Regions from separate parts of the Plantibacter sp. MMLR14_011 genome, predicted to be linked through region 2. Evidence: riboswitches for the same ligand, from Rfam matches in the RefSeq annotation. Region 2 holds a riboswitch; the other holds the start of a gene.
The links. A riboswitch is a leader RNA that binds a small molecule or an ion and turns the genes downstream of it on or off. The one in region 2 is predicted to bind thiamine pyrophosphate.
Positions count from the first base shown of each region.

Region 1: another riboswitch for thiamine pyrophosphate. It lies ahead of BIU99_RS20255 (ECF transporter S component); the one in region 2 lies ahead of thiM (hydroxyethylthiazole kinase).

Region 1 is NZ_MJGW01000017.1:140,348-147,901, reverse strand. Features, by position in the region: gene BIU99_RS09105 (hypothetical protein) at 1-383, shown strand, start outside; gene BIU99_RS09100 (acyltransferase) at 354-1,679, opposite strand; gene dinB (DNA polymerase IV) at 1,762-3,060, shown strand; gene BIU99_RS09090 (hypothetical protein) at 3,070-3,399, shown strand; TPP riboswitch at 3,450-3,558, shown strand; gene BIU99_RS20255 (ECF transporter S component) at 3,634-4,224, shown strand; gene BIU99_RS09080 (ABC transporter ATP-binding protein) at 4,227-5,702, shown strand; gene BIU99_RS09075 (energy-coupling factor transporter transmembrane protein EcfT) at 5,699-6,499, shown strand; gene BIU99_RS09070 (hypothetical protein) at 6,604-7,068, shown strand; tRNA gene BIU99_RS09065 (tRNA-Arg) at 7,177-7,249, opposite strand; gene BIU99_RS09060 (SCO4848 family membrane protein) at 7,280-7,504, opposite strand.
Region 2 is NZ_MJGW01000001.1:136,666-144,219, reverse strand. Features, by position in the region: gene BIU99_RS00700 (ABC transporter ATP-binding protein) at 1-633, shown strand, start outside; gene BIU99_RS00695 (hypothetical protein) at 685-1,086, shown strand; gene BIU99_RS00690 (pyrimidine/purine nucleoside phosphorylase) at 1,194-1,490, opposite strand; gene BIU99_RS00685 (bifunctional hydroxymethylpyrimidine kinase/phosphomethylpyrimidine kinase) at 1,538-3,106, opposite strand; gene thiE (thiamine phosphate synthase) at 3,103-3,813, opposite strand; gene thiM (hydroxyethylthiazole kinase) at 3,810-4,661, opposite strand; TPP riboswitch at 4,653-4,753, opposite strand; gene BIU99_RS00670 (DUF1622 domain-containing protein) at 4,814-5,335, shown strand; gene BIU99_RS00665 (HAD family phosphatase) at 5,346-6,029, opposite strand; gene BIU99_RS00660 (CDP-alcohol phosphatidyltransferase family protein) at 6,110-7,387, opposite strand; gene BIU99_RS00655 (LPXTG cell wall anchor domain-containing protein) at 7,492-7,554, opposite strand, start outside.

The sequences.
Region 1 (7,554 bases), on a different contig from region 2:
GTCGCGACACGCGCCTCTTCATGGCCGAGGTCCGTCCACCACACTTCGAGGTGTTCGATCGAGCCCTCGACCTGCAGGAGCTCGCCTACCGGGCGTACGACGAGGCGCACCGATGGGCGTCGGCTCGTATCCGTGAGTACGAACGCGCGCTCGCAGGTCGATCGCCGAGCCGTCTCACCGACGTCTACGAACTCATCCGCGAGCGCCAGTTCGAGTTGCGTCGGCAATCCAGCTCGTTCCGGTTGGACCTCGAGGTGCTTCCGATCTGCCGACCGGGGGCCTGGGTGGTCGCGCCCGACACGATCGTGGTCAGTGAGTCGCTCCGGGACGACCGGGAGGCCTTCCGCGAATGGCTACGGCCGCTGGTCCACGGCCTGGTCTGATCCGCTCGCGACGCGCTCGACCGGCCGACGGGTCGGGTTCAGAAGCACGACCGCGATGATCGAGCCGACAGCGCCGGCAGCCGCCATCGCGGCGGTGAGCGGGTGGGAGATCTCCGCGAAGGGCATGATGAAGGCGCTCGCGAGCGCGATCCACACGGCGACGTGTGTCGGCTTGCGCTCCGGGTCGAGGCGCAGCTTGCGGGGGTGCTCGACGCGGCCGAGGAGTGTGCCGACGCCCGCGAGCAGGACCGCGACGACGAGCAGCACGACCGGCCGGGTCCACCACCACGCGGCGCTCAGCGGTTCCGCGAAGGGGATGCCGAGGGCGAGCTGGAGACCGGCGACCGCGATGATCAGGGGGAGATGCCAGAGGTACACCGTCATCAGCCGGGACCCGATGAGGAAGACGACGGCTCGCGCGGCGCGGGTCCGCATGATCGCCGTGAGCAGCGGGTGCACCAGGGCGAGCAGGGCGAGCTGCCCGATGCCGAGGACGACGAGGGGGAGGGTCGGTGGGTTGAGGTTGCCGAGCATGCTGGTCGAGTACGGCAGCCAGGTCGTGATCGGCACGAGCGCACCGTAGGAGACGAGCACCACGGCCACGAGGACGAGGCGAGGGACGGTGCGGAGACGACCATCGGCCAGGAAGAACCCGAACTGCTGCAGCAGTGGCCAGACGAACACCAGGTTGACGAGACCGATGCCGAGGAGGCCGGTCGAGTACCGGACGACGTCGACGAGGATCACACCGGCCAGCAGTGCCGCACAGGTCAGGACGGGGTGGCGGTCGTGCCAGGTGGCCAGGAAGGGCGCGACCGCCTGGCACAGCAGGTAGGCGGCCAGGAACCAGAGTGGGGACCCGACGCCTGCGGCGACGGCCTCGATGATGGCGGGGTCGACACCGAGCGCCCCGGCGAGCCAGAGTCCGACGGCGAGGAAGAGCAGGACCGGGATCGTCGGCAGGGCGAGTCGGAAGACCCGGGACCGGAGGAAGTCGCTGGTCCCGCCACCACGTCGGACGGTGCTGCGCCAGCCGGTGATCGTCGCGAAGCCGCCCACGATGAAGAACAGCGGCATGATCTGGCCGAACCAGGTGCCCGTGTCGAACCACGGCTGCTGCTCGAGCGCCCGGGAGATGCCGATCGCGCCGTCCGGCTCGATCGCCACGGCGACCATCAGGAGGTGGACGACGACCACCGTGACGACGCAGGCCACGCGCACGAGGTCGAGGGCGAGGTCCCGCCCGGAGAGGTCTGGGACCGCCGGGGCCGACCCGGTCCGCGTTCGCGTGCTCATCGCCGGACAGCCTAGCGTCGCCGGGCGCTCCCGCCTCGGCCCTTGTGGAGAGCGTGTCGGAGGCGACTGCGACAATGGAGGTATGAGTCGGCAGGATGGAGCGTCTCGTCGCGTCTCGGCGCACGATGCCGACGACAGCGGTACCCCCATCCTCCATGTCGACATGGACGCGTTCTTCGTCTCGGTCGAGCTCTTGGAACGGCCCGAGCTGCGCGGTCTGCCGATCATCGTGGGCAACAAGGAGGGGCGGTCGGTCGTCACCTCCGCCAGCTACGAGGCACGCCGGTACGGCGTGCGCGCGGCGATGCCGGTGTCCCAGGCGATGCGGCTCTGTCCGAGCGCCGTCGTGCTGCCGCCCCACCACGGCAGGTACCGCGAGTACTCCGACCGGGTGATGGAGGTGTTCGAGTCGGTCACGCCGCTCGTCGAACCCCTGAGCATCGACGAGGCCTTCCTCGACGTCTCCGGCGCGGTCCGGTTGCTCGGGAGCCCGCGGACGATCGCCGCGCTCGTGAAGCAACGGGTCCTCGACGCGACCGGCTTGCCGTGCTCGGTGGGCCTGGCGGCGACGAAGTACGTCGCGAAGCTCGCCTCCGGCCTGTCCAAGCCCGACGGTCTGCTGGTCGTGCCGGCCGACGAGACCCTGGCGTTCCTCCACCCGTTGCCGGTCGGTGCACTGTGGGGCGTCGGTGGTCGGACGGAGGAGCAGCTGACGAACCGGGGCATCCGGACCATCGGTCAGCTCGCCTCCACCCCGCTTCCGATGCTCCAGCGCGCGGTCGGCGAAGCCTCCGGTCGCCGACTCCTCGAGCTCGCGAACGGGATCGATCCGCGCGGCATCGAGCTGGCACGACGCGAGAAGAGCGTCAGCCACGAGGTGACCTTCCCGACCGACGTCTCCGACCCGACCATCCTCAAGCGCGAACTGCTGAACCTCGCCGGCCTCGTCGCGATCCGACTCCGGAAGGGCGGCTACGCCGGCCGGACGATCAGCATCCGCGTGCGCTATGCGGACTTCAGCGTCGTCACCCGGTCGCGCACCATCGGCGAGGCCACGAACGTGGGCCGGCGGGTGTACGACGAAGCGGCCTCGCTGTTCGACGACCTCGATCGAGGCGGACGCCTCGTGCGCCTCGTGGGGGTGAAGGTCGACCAGCTCGTCCCGGCCGATGAGGCCGGTGCCGGGCTCTGGGACCCGGACGAGGAGTGGCGTGAAGCCGAGCAGACGATCGACCGGGTCGCAAGCCGGTTCGGCGATCTCGCGATCGCCCCCGCCTCCCTCCTCGGCAAGCCGAGGCGTCGCGGACTCGGCAGTCGCGGAGACTCGCAGGGTGCTGGGAGCACGGATCAACCCCTTGGACCGGGAGATGCCGAGCGATAGCCTCGCCGTATGACGAATCTCGTGGAGAAGCTGGCAGAACAGGCGAAGGGGCTCGGCGTGACCGCGGCCTATGGGGAGCAGCAGGACATCGACGGGACGAAGCTCGTGCCCGTCGCGCTGACGTACTACGGCTTCGGCGGCGGCTCCGAGGGCGACGGCGACGACGCCCCGAGCGGCGGTGGCGGCGGTGGCGTCTCCATCCCCGTCGGTGCCTACATCAAGACCGACGAGGGTCTCCGTTTCGACCCGAACCTCATCTCGCTGATCGCCGTCGCGATCCCGTTCATCTGGGTGAGCGGCAAGGCGCTCGCCGGCCTCATCAAGGCCCTCAAGAAGTAGCCCCCTCCGTCCAACCCCTGTCGTGCGACCGCGCACGGCAGGGGTTAGACTCGTGCCACCACGGGAGTCCGGTGAACCGGGCTGAGAGGAAGGTATTCGCCTTCGACCGTCGAACCTGATCTGGATCATGCCAGCGCAGGGAGACCATTTCTCGCTATCCCGTGCTCTTTTCCGTCTACAGGAAGGGCACGTATCGTGTCAGCATCGACCAAGATCTCACCCTCTGAACGCGCTGTGTCGCGGACCTTGCGCTGGAGGGTCGTCGACATCGTCGTGGTCGCCGTACTCGGCGTCGCGACCGGCCTCATCTTCTGGGCGTGGAACACGATCGGATCACTCTGGTACGCGGGTGCCAGCGCCGTCACGCCCGGTTTCGGCGGGATCGCCGTCGGGATCTGGCTCCTCGGCGGGGTGCTCGGCGGACTCATCATCCGGAAGCCCGGCGCTGCCCTCCTCGTCGAGACCATCGGGGCGATCGTCTCCGCCCTCATCGGCAACGCATGGGGCATCACGACGGTGTACTCCGGGCTCGCTCAGGGCCTCGGTGCCGAGCTGGTGTTCGCGGCGTTCGCGTACAAGCGCTTCGGCCTCGTTCCGGCGATCCTCGCCGGGGCGGGTGCCGGGGCCGGCGCGTGGCTCCTCGAACTCGTCATGTCGGGCAACCTCGAGAAGGGTGTCGAGTTCAACGCGATCTACCTCGGTTCGCTGCTCGTCTCGGGCGCGATCCTCGCCGGTGTCGTCGGCTGGGCCCTCGTCAGGGCACTCGCGTCGACCGGAGCGCTCAGTCGGTTCGCGTCGGGGCGGGACGCTCGGCGCGAGGTTTGATCGTGCCGGGAGCTACCGGTCCGGCGCGCGTCGTCGCGCGGGACTGGGGGTGGCGTCATGCCGGTCGGAAGGCCTGGGCGGTGTGCGACCTCGACCTCGTGATCGAACCGGGCGAACGGGTCCTCCTCCTGGGGGGGTCCGGTGCCGGCAAGTCGACGCTGATCCACGCACTCGCCGGCGTCCTCGGCGGTGCGGACGAGGGGGAGTCCCACGGCACGCTCCTCGTGGACGGCGTTCCGCCTGAACGAGCGAGGGGTCGCATCGGGCTCGTGCTGCAGGATCCCGACTCGCAGGTGATCCTGTCCAAGGTCGGCGACGACGTCGCCTTCGGCTGCGAGAACCTCGGCGTCGAGCGCGAGGAGATCTGGCGCCGCGTGGACGCCTCGCTGGAGGCCGTCGGACTGGACCTGCCGCTGGACCACTCGACCTCGGCGCTGTCCGGTGGTCAGAAACAGCGGCTGGCCCTCGCCGGCGTACTCGCCATGCACCCCTCGCTCCTCCTGCTCGACGAACCGACCGCGAACCTCGACCCGGCCGGGGTGGCCGAGGTGCGGGACGCCGTCGCTCGGCTGGTCGATGACGGTTCGTCCACCCTGGTCGTCATCGAACACCGCGTCGACGTCTGGCGCGAGCTGATGACCAGGGTCGTCGTGCTCGACGCCGACGGCGGTGTCCTCGCCGACGGGCCACCCGACCTCGTCCTCGACGACGTCGGGCAGCGCCTGGCCGATGCGGGCGTCTGGGTGCCGGGCATCCCGCTGGGGTTGGCCCCTCGTCCGGTGTCCGGCCCATCAGCGGCGGTCATCACGACCGACGACCTGGCGATCGGTCGAACGCGGAAGCAGCCGGTACAGGAGCACCTGGGGCTCGCGGTGCCCGAAGGCGCGGGGACCGTCATCGTCGGCCCCAACGGCGCGGGGAAGTCCACGCTCGCGCTCACGCTGGCGGGACTGCTGCCGGAGATCACGGGGACGGTGACCGCCGCTCCGCAGCTCGCCGGCAGGCTGGGATCCCGGCCGATCCGCTGGAAGTCGACCGAGTTGCTCACGCGCATCGGGACGGTCTTCCAGGATCCCGAGCACCAGTTCGTCTCATCGACCGTGCGGAACGAGCTCGGTGTCGGCCTGCAGGCCCTCCGCTGGTCCCGGACCGCCATCGACGAGCGGGTCTCCGAGATCCTCGATGCGCTCGGTCTCGGTCGTCTCGCCGAGGCGAACCCGTTCAGTCTCTCGGGGGGTCAGAAGCGCCGGTTGTCGGTGGCCACCGTCCTCGCCGCCCGGCCGGCGGTCATGGTCCTCGACGAACCGACGTTCGGGCAGGATCGACGCACGTGGTTGTCACTCGTCCGCCTGCTGCAGCACGAGCTCGAACGCGGCGCGACGATCGTCTCCGTCACGCATGACGCGGGGGTCGTCGAGCATCTGGGCGACCATCGCATCCTCCTCGAACCGCCGGAGCTCCGGAGGCGGGCCGCATGACGAGCCTCACGGCAGCGGAGCGCTCGACGGTGCTGCACCATCGACCGCCGCTCGATCGGGTGAATCCGGTGACGAAGGTGCTGGCCGTCCTGATCCTGTCCGTCCCGTTGCTGCTGACGATCGACTGGGTGAGTGCGAGCACGGCGGTCCTGCTCGAAGTGATGCTGTTCCCGCTCTCCGGCCTGCGGTTCACCGCGTTGCTGAAGCGGGCCCTGCCGGTGCTCGTCTTCGCGCCCATCGGCGGGATCAGCATGCTGTTGTACGCGAAGCCGGGAGGGACGGAGTACCTGTCGCTCGGGTTCGTCCGCGTGACGGACAACTCGATCGAGCTGGCGGTCGCCGTGACGATCCGCGTGTTGGCGCTCGGTCTCCCGACGATCCTGCTCTTCGCGCGGGTGGACCCGACCGATCTGGCCGACGGCCTGTCCCAGATCGCGAAGCTGCCGTCGAGGTTCGTGCTCGGGATCCTCGCTGGAGCGCGGATGCTCGGACTCTTCATCGACGACTGGCGCAGTCTCGCGCTCGCCCGTCGTGCCCGTGGCTTGGGGGACCGGGGAGTGGTCCGCCGGTTCGCCTCCATGGCCTTCGTCCTGCTGGTGTTCGCAATACGACGGGGGAGCAAACTCGCGACGGCGATGGAGGCGCGGGGGTTCGGGGCACCGATCGAACGCACCTGGGCCAGACCGTCCCGCCTGGGCCGGGCCGATCTCATTGCCGTCCTGGTGACGATCGTGATCATGGCCCTCGCGCTGTCCACGGCGGTCCTCGCCGGTACGTTCCGGGTCGTGGGCCAGTGAGCGCGGTCCCGCCGGTCCTGCTCGTCGACGGTCGCTCGGGCACGGGGAAGACGACGCTCGCCTCTTCGGTGGCGTCCGCGTTGACCGACAGTACGGTCATCCACATGGACGACCTGTATCCGGGGTGGGAAGGGCTCGAGGAAGGTGCTCGACTCCTCGTCGAGTGGATCCTCAGACCGTTCGCCGAGCGACGCGCGGGGGAGTGGCGGCGCTGGGACTGGGAACGGTCCGCCCGTGCGGAGGTGCACCTCGTGCCGAGCGACCGTCCACTCGTCGTCGAGGGTTGCGGGTCGTCGTCGCGGTCGTCGCGGGTGCTCGCCGACACGGTGCTGTGGCTCGACGCGCCGGTGGTGCAGCGCACGGACCGCCTCATCGGGCGCGGTGACGGTGTGGACTGGCTCGCGGGGTGGACCCTCCAGGAGGACGCGTTCATCGAGCGGGAGCGGCCCGACCTCGATGCCGGGCTCCGCATCGAGGCGACCGGCGCGGCGGACCGGGTCTCCGCACTCGTCCTCGACGCCCTGAGGCGCGACGAAGTGGGCCGCTGGAACTCCTGGCTCCGCGCCTGACGACCGACCGCGATCTCGGTCCCTGAACTTGTCGAAGGGTGGGTGTGCCCCCGGCAGGATTCGAACCTGCGACCAAGAGATGAGAAGGGTCCGCGATGTCGTGTGAGGTGCCCCCGGCAGGATTCGAACCTGCGACCAAGAGATTAGAAGGCTCCTGCTCTATCCCCTGAGCTACGGAGGCGGGCGTCGTCCAGGATACCGCAGCGGTGTCTCAGGCGCCGACGCCGAGGAGGCCGAGGACACCGAAGACCAGCGACAGGGCTGCGAGGACGAGGGCGATGCTGATGAGGATGACGTGCACGCGCAGGAACGTCGTCGCACGTCCCTGATCGTCGCGGGCACGCGGGTCGGCGACGATCCGCTTGAGGAAGCGGGGCCAGACGACGACGTTGTAGACACCGTTGACGAGCAGCAGGACGGAGATGGCGATGATCACTGCTCGAGTCTACGGAACCGGCGGCGTCGGTCGTGCTGAGTAGACTCGAC
Region 2 (7,554 bases):
ACCCTCACCGTCCCGGCCGGGACCGTCACCGCGCTCACCGGGCCGTCGGGCTCCGGGAAGTCGAGTGTGCTCGCCGTCGCAGCCGGCCTCATCCGGCCCGACAGCGGCCTGGTGGAGGTGGCGGGGGTCGACGTCACCTCCCTCGACCGCCGTGCGGCCACCGACTTCCGCCGCACGAGGCTCGGCGTCGTGTTCCAGCAGGCCAACCTGCTGCCGTCGCTCACGTCCCTCGAGCAGTTGTGCGTCCTCGGGACGCTCGGCGGCCGCACGTCGCGGACCGACCGGACGCGCACCCGCGAGCGGGCCGCGATGCTGCTCGCCGCCGTCGGGCTCGGCGACCAGGCAGGCAAGCGGCCGCATCAGCTCTCGGGTGGTCAGCGGCAGCGGGTCAACATCGCGCGCGCCCTCATGAACGAGCCCGACGCCCTCGTCGTGGATGAGCCGACCAGTGCGCTCGACCACGAGCGGGGATCCGCGATCATCGAGCTCATCCTCGAACTCACCGCGACCTCGGGCGCCGCGACGCTGCTGGTCACCCACGATCGGAGTCACCTCGACCGCATGGACCAGGTGCTCGTCATGGAGGACGGTCGGCTCAGCGCCGCCGCCGACGCGCTGGCCCTGCGGTCCTGAGGTCCTCCGTCGCCCGGCGGTAGGGTGAGGTCACGTCGAGAGAGGACCGCCATGCGCCGTGCCACCCGTGGGCTGACCGTGATCGCGATCGTCGGAGCGGTGCTCGGCACGAGTGCCTGCACCGGTGGCGCGGACTCACCCTCCGGTCAGAGCTCCGCGAGCGAGGCCGGCGTGATCGCACCCGTCATCGTGCAGCTCGTCGATCAGGACGGCCGCACCGTCACCGTCGGCCTCGACAACGTGGTGGACCTCGTCGCCGTCGATCCGACCGTGTGGTCCGCGGAGATCGAGGATCCGTCGATCGCGGAGTACGTGCCGGGCGGCTCCCGCGGCGGCGCGTCCTTCAACCCCGGTCTGCAGCCGCTCGAGGTCGGGAGCACGACGGTGACACTGACGAACAGCTCGGACGATTCGACCGTCGTCCTCACGCTCGAGGTCGTCGACCGATCCTGAGCCGGGCACTCGGACGAACCGAACCGGCCCCTGAGCCGTTCGGAGGGCGCACCCCAACCGGTCCCTGAGCTGCGCCGCACTGAGCCTGTCGAAGTGTCGAAGGGCGTTCAGATGTTGAGGTAACGGCAGAGGTACGCCGTGGTGACCTCGACCTCGACCTGGAAGCTGCTGCTCCCCGGGACGCTGAACTGCGCGTCGGGCCCGAAGTCCTGCCACGCACTCGTGTTCGGCAGCAGCACGCGGAGCTTGCCGGAGATCACGGACATCTCCTCGGCCTTGCCCGTGGTGAAGGTGTACTCCCCCGGCTCCATCACTCCGACGCTGGCCGACTCCGCACCGGGCTCGTTCGTGGTGAAGCCGATCGACTTCACGTTGCCGTCGAAGTACTCGTTGCTCGTCAGCATCAGGGGCCTCTCGTCGTGGTCCGGGACCGCGGCGGCGGATCCGGCCTTCATCGTATCGGCTCGGCGAAGAAGGCCTCCTCGTGAGCGGCCGAGGCGAGGAACGCCCGTCGCATCGTGTCGCGGCCGGTCTCGTCCGCGCGAGCTGCCGCCCCGGCGACGATCTCGATCGCCCGGGTGTTCGCGGTCGCGAAGGCGGGGTCGGCGTAGGTGTCGAGCCACGCGGCGAACGGGTGCTCCGCGTGTGATGCGCCCACGAGCCGTTCACCGAGATCCTGGTAGATCCAGTAGCAGGGCAACACGGCGGCGACCACCCGCCCGTAGTCGCCGTCGGCCGTCGCCGCGTGCAGGTGGTCGAGGTACGCCGTGGTCGTCGCCGACGGTTCCACCTCCATACCGCTGACGGCATACGCGCTGAGCCAGGTGCGGTGCAGCTCCATCTCGGCCTCGATCGAGCCCGCCGCGCCGGTCGCCCAGAACACCTGCTCCTCGGCCGTCGGTGCCAAGGCACTCGCTCGTGCGAGGACCCGCGAGTAGGCCCGCAGGTAGATCGCGTCCTGCTGCAGGTACCAGGCGAACCGGGCTGGATCGAGGGTCCCGTCGGCGAGCGTCGTCACGAACGGCAGGTGGTCGATCCGGTCCCGCAGCTCGGCGATGTCCTCCCACCAGTCGGCGACGATGTCGGCACCGTCCTGCCGCCGTGAGGTCGTCCCACCCGCTGCCCACAGCTCGGCGAAGTGGCTGATCGGGCCGTTGCCCGAGCCGACCTCGAGCGCGTCCGCGTGCCGGAGGCTCGTCGTGAGCCACGCCTTCGCCTCGCCGAGCGCCTCGGTCCAGGACCCCGACCGGGCGACGAGGGTGGCCATCGCGCTCGACAGGGAGCACCCGGTCCCATGGGTGTTCCGTGTGTCGACTCGGAGACCGTCGAACTCGACGAGTGATCGGTCGTCGCCCAGACCACCGGTGGCGTCGACGAGCGCATCCGGGCACGCGGTCGTCCCCGTCAGGTGCCCGCCCTTCACGAGCACGATCACGCCCGCCTGCACCGAGACCCGCTCCGCCTGCGCGAGTGCGTCGGCCCAACTCGTCGCCACCGGTTCGTCCGCGAGGACGGCGAGCTCCGGCAGGTTCGGGGTCACGAGGTCGACGTGCGGCAGGAGCGCGCGCATGGCCGCTTCGGCGTCGCGGTGGAGGAGACGGTCGCCGCTCGTCGCCACCATCACCGGGTCGAGGACGACGGGTCCGGTCTCGGTCTCCTGCAGCCAGGTCGACACGGTGTCGATGATCGCGACATCGCCCAGCATCCCGATCTTGACCGCGTCGATCACCACGTCGTCCGCGACCGCGTCCAACTGCTCGCGGAGGAACCCGACGGGCGGAGTGTGCACGGACCGGACGCCCCGGGTGTTCTGCGCGACGAGCGCGGTGACGACCGCCATGCCGTATCCGCCGTTCGCGGCGATGCTCTTGAGGTCGGCCTGGATCCCGGCACCACCGGTCGGGTCGGTCCCGGCGATGCTCAGCACCCGGGGTGTCTCGCGGACCACGACAAGACGTCTGCCGTGCACCCGGTTCGAGGTCACGGACACCGCCGTCGTCGACGGTTCCACGGCGCTCATGCCGAGACCTCGGTCCACGCCGCGCGGAACGCCCGTGCGGCATCGGCCGGATCGTCGGCGGCGCAGATGGCGGAGACGACGGCGAGACCAGCGGCACCGGCGGCGTGGAGCTCGACCGTGTCGTCCAGTGACACCCCACCGATGGCGACGCACGGGAGCGGGGTCGCGGCGGCGATCGCGGCGAACCCCTCCACGCCCAGCGGCTGCGGGTGGTCCGGCTTCGTCGTCGTCGGGCGGATGACGCCGACGCCCAGGTAGTCGACGGTCCCCGGTGACAGCGCTGCGACCGCGTCGAGGTGCGCCGGGGTGTTCGCCGTCAGTCCCACGACGGCGGCCTGTCCCACGATGCGACGCACGGCGTCGACCGGGAGATCGCTCTGACCCACGTGGACGCCGTGGACGACGGCACCGGCGGAACGGGCTGCGAGGAAGACGTCCACCCGGTCGTCGACGAGGAGCAGCGCCCGCCCGGCGACGACCTCCGCCGCACGCACGGTCAGGTCGAACAGCGCTCGCGCCGACGCGGTCTTCTCCCGCAGCTGGACCGCGGTCACCCCGCCGTCGACGGCTCGGCGCACGACGTCGAGGACACCGCGATCCCCGCTGGCCGAGGCGTCCGTGACGAGGTAGGTGGCGATGCCGCGGCGCACGAGCTCGGCGTGCGAACGGGCCGCGAGGACCCGGTCCGCGGTGGTCGAGGCGCTCACGCGATCACCGCCAGGCTGCGGACGGTGTCGGCCTCGAGGAGGTGGAGGTGGTCGAGGAAGGCTGGAGCGAAGGAGCCGGGGCCGCGGCTCTCCGCAGCCGCAAGCTGCGCGGCGACCGTGTACGCGGTGGTCGCCGCGACCGTCGTCAGCAACCGGTCGTCGTCGAGTGAGGCGAAGGCGGCGAGTACGGCACCGAGGGCACAGCCACCGCCCGTCACGAGGGTGAGCCAGGCGTGCCCGTTCGAGCAGCGGACGATGCGCTCACCGTCGGTGATGACGTCCGTCGGGCCGGAGATCGCGACGACGGCGCCCGAGGTGCGGGCGATCGCGGTGGCCGCCTCGATCGCGCTGTCGACCGAGTCGGTGCTGTCGACCCCGCGACCGCCGGCGCCCAGTCCGGCGAGGGCGATGATCTCGCTGGCGTTGCCGCGGACGACCGTCGGCCGGAGCGCGAGGAGGTCGGCGGCGAGCGCCGTGCGCACCGGCAGGAAGCCGACGGCCACGGGGTCGAGCACCCACGGTGTGCCGGCGTCGTTCGCCGCGGAGGCGGCCTCGACCATCGCCTCGCGCTGCTCCGCCTGCGGCGTCCCGAGATTGAGGAGCACCCCGGAGGCGATGCGGGCGAACGGACCGGCCTCGGTGGGGATGTCGGTCATCGCCGGGGCGGCGCCGATGGCGAGCAGGACGTTCGCGGTGAAGTTCGTCACCACGGCGTTCGTGATCGATTGAACGAGCGGCGCGTGCTCGCGCAGGCGCTCGAGGAGGTCCCCGGACGCGCTCGCGAACTCGCCGACGGACGAGTCGTCGGTGGACGGGTGGGCGGACTGCTGCGGTGTGCGAACGCTCATTCGCGACATCCCTTCGCTCGGACTAACGAGATCAGGTTCGACGGGTGTGTTCTCAGCCGATCGTCGTGGGATCGGCACCCCGTGTCACTCGCGACCACCCTAGCGGGTCGGCCCGGCTTCCCGTCCAGCGGGCGGGCGAGGATGATGGAGGGATGGACTTCTTCGAGCTGGTCACCATCGTCTTCGAGGTCGCCGGTGTCGGGGCGATGGTCGTGGGCTTCGTGATCGCCGTCACCCTCTCGGCCCGCCTGTGGTGGAGCACGCGCGACGGCGCTCGGGCCTTCCGGATGCTGCGGGAGACGATCGGCTCGGTCATCCTGCTCGGGCTGGAGATCCTCGTGGCCGCAGACCTCGTGAAGACGGTCACGTCGACGCCGTCGCTGACCGACGCGCTCGTCCTCGCGATCATCGTCGTCATCCGCACCCTGCTGAGCTTCTCCCTGCAGATCGAGATCGAGGGCACCCTCCCCTGGAGGCGCCTGGCGACGACCGGCCCGCAGTTGTTCGACCGCGCGGTCAAGCGCGGCGGCGAACGCACCCGACGTCGCGCCGAGGAGCAGGACGCCTCGGCCCAGGATCTCGAACCGTCCGATGCGACGCCGGCACCGACGGTCGCGGCGCAGCCGATCCCCGACGACGAGGACGGCTTCCCGGAGCTCCGCAGTCGCAGCTAGCGCGGCACAGCTAGCGTGCCGCGGAGGCCGCCCAGGTGTCGCGGATGAGGTCGGGCAGCAGGCGCATGTCGTCGAAGACGTGGGTGCCGTCGCCGATGAGCCGCTCGGCGGGCGTCATGCCGCCGGCGTAGGCGTAGACCGTCATGCCGGCCGCACGGGCAGCCAGGACGCCGACGACGCTGTCCTCGACGACCGCGCACCGCTCGGGGGCCGTGTCGAAGTCGGCGGCGGCGTGCAGGAAGAGGTCGGGTGCGGGCTTGCCGACGGCGACGTCGGTCGCGCTGAAGATGCGCCCGTCGAAGCGGTCGTGGATGCCCACCTGCCCGAGGTTGCGGACGACGTCGTGCAGCATCCCGTTCGAGGCGACGCACAGCGGCACCCCGGTCGCAGCGATACCGTCGAGGGCGTCGACGACCCCGTCGACGGCCTCGAGCTCACGTTCGCAGATGCCGCGGAACATGTCGCTCCAGCGCTGGATCCAGTCGGCCTCGAGCGGCTTCCCGAGGCGCTGCTCGACCAGCGTCGCGTACGTCTCGAGTGAGGCGCCGACGAAGAGCTCCCGCACCTCCGCCTCGGTGTAGTCGCCGCCGACCTCGTTGAGGAGCTGCAGGTTCACCCGGACGGAGATGCGTTCCGTGTCGACGAGCGTGCCGTCGCAGTCGAAGATGACGAGGTCCGGATAGTCGACTGGCATGCTCCGAGCCTAAACGACGCCGCCTGCGCTGTGGCCGTGTGCCATCCGGTGGGGGCCTCCGACGATGGTCGGCGCGGCGCTCAGCGGGCCGCGCGGACGCCCTGTCGCTGCCAGGTGACGACCATGCGTCGCGCATACTGGGTCGCCGCGACGAAGTGGCCGAGGAGTCCGAGGAGGATCGCCACGAAGCCGACCCCGCCGAAGACCCGGTGGAGCGCCGACGCCGGATCCCCGCCGCCGAGCGCGAGGCCCGTGAGCAGCGCGAAGAAGCCGACGAAGAGGAACACCGTCCGGATCTTGCCGGCGATGCTCACCGGCACCTCCGGCGTCCCGCGGAACGCGACGACGGCGACGAACGCGAGCAGGAGGTCGGGGACGATCATGACCACGAACACCTGCCATGGGATGATCTGCGCGATGGCGAACGACGCGGCGACCACGACCACGGTCAGGCGGTCGGCGACCCCGTCGAGCCAGGTGCCGAGCGCGGAGACCGTGCCCATGCGGCGCGCGATCTGTCCGTCGGCGACGTCGCTCAGGAACACCACCGCACCGACGACGAGCGCGGCCCAGTAGGAGCCGGTGATCACGAGGGCGGCGAAGACCGGTAGGAGGACGATACGTCCCGCCGTGATCGCGTTCGGCAGGTTCTTCCAGTCGTCGTCGGAGAACAGCTGCGTCCGGAGGCGCGCGAGCGGCGTCTTCTCGTGCAGCGTCACCGGGATCATCGCCTCGTCGCCGGGGATCGCGGCACCGCGGCGGAATCGGGCGATCGCGACGATCGTCACCACGACGACGAGCGCGAACAGCAGCACCCATCCGGTGGCGCCGAGGTACTGGCGGACCGTGTCGAGCGTGGCACGGACGAGGGAGCCGACCCCGACGTAGACGGCGGACCAGAGGAGGGAGCCCAGCAGCGATGCCGCGAGGAACGACCGGTAGGGCACGCGGGCGACCCCCGCGGCGGTCGGTGTCAGGCATCGGAGCACGGGCACGAGCCGGGTGAGGAAGACGGCCTGGGCCCCGCGTCGCTCGAGCGCCTCGACCGCGCGGTCGAGGCCGTCGACACCGAGGCGCCGGATGACGGCCGAGTCGCGGAGGCGGCCACCGGAACGACGACCGACGAGGTAGCCGATCTGATCCCCGAGCGACCCGCCGAGGGCGACCACGAGGAACAGCACGAGGGCACCGGGGGCGGAGTCGAGCATGGCCGCGAGGAGGAGCACCACCGGTTCACCGGGGACGACGAGGCCGAGCCAGAGGCCGGACTCGGCGGTCGTGAACAGGAGCCCGAGGAGCCAGATCAGCGGATCGGGCAGCGCCGTCGCGGCGTCGTTCACCCACCCGATGATGTCCACGGATCCCCGTTCAGCAGTGCGACCCGCACTCCTGGGTGGGGCGCGGCTCGCCCAAGTCTACGGACGAGCCGAGCCTTCCCATCCCCGAGGGGTCGTTCAAACGGTCATTCGCCGGACAGCTCGTCCCGATTCGAGCGTCGACGACGCAGGACGGCCGCGGTGACGAC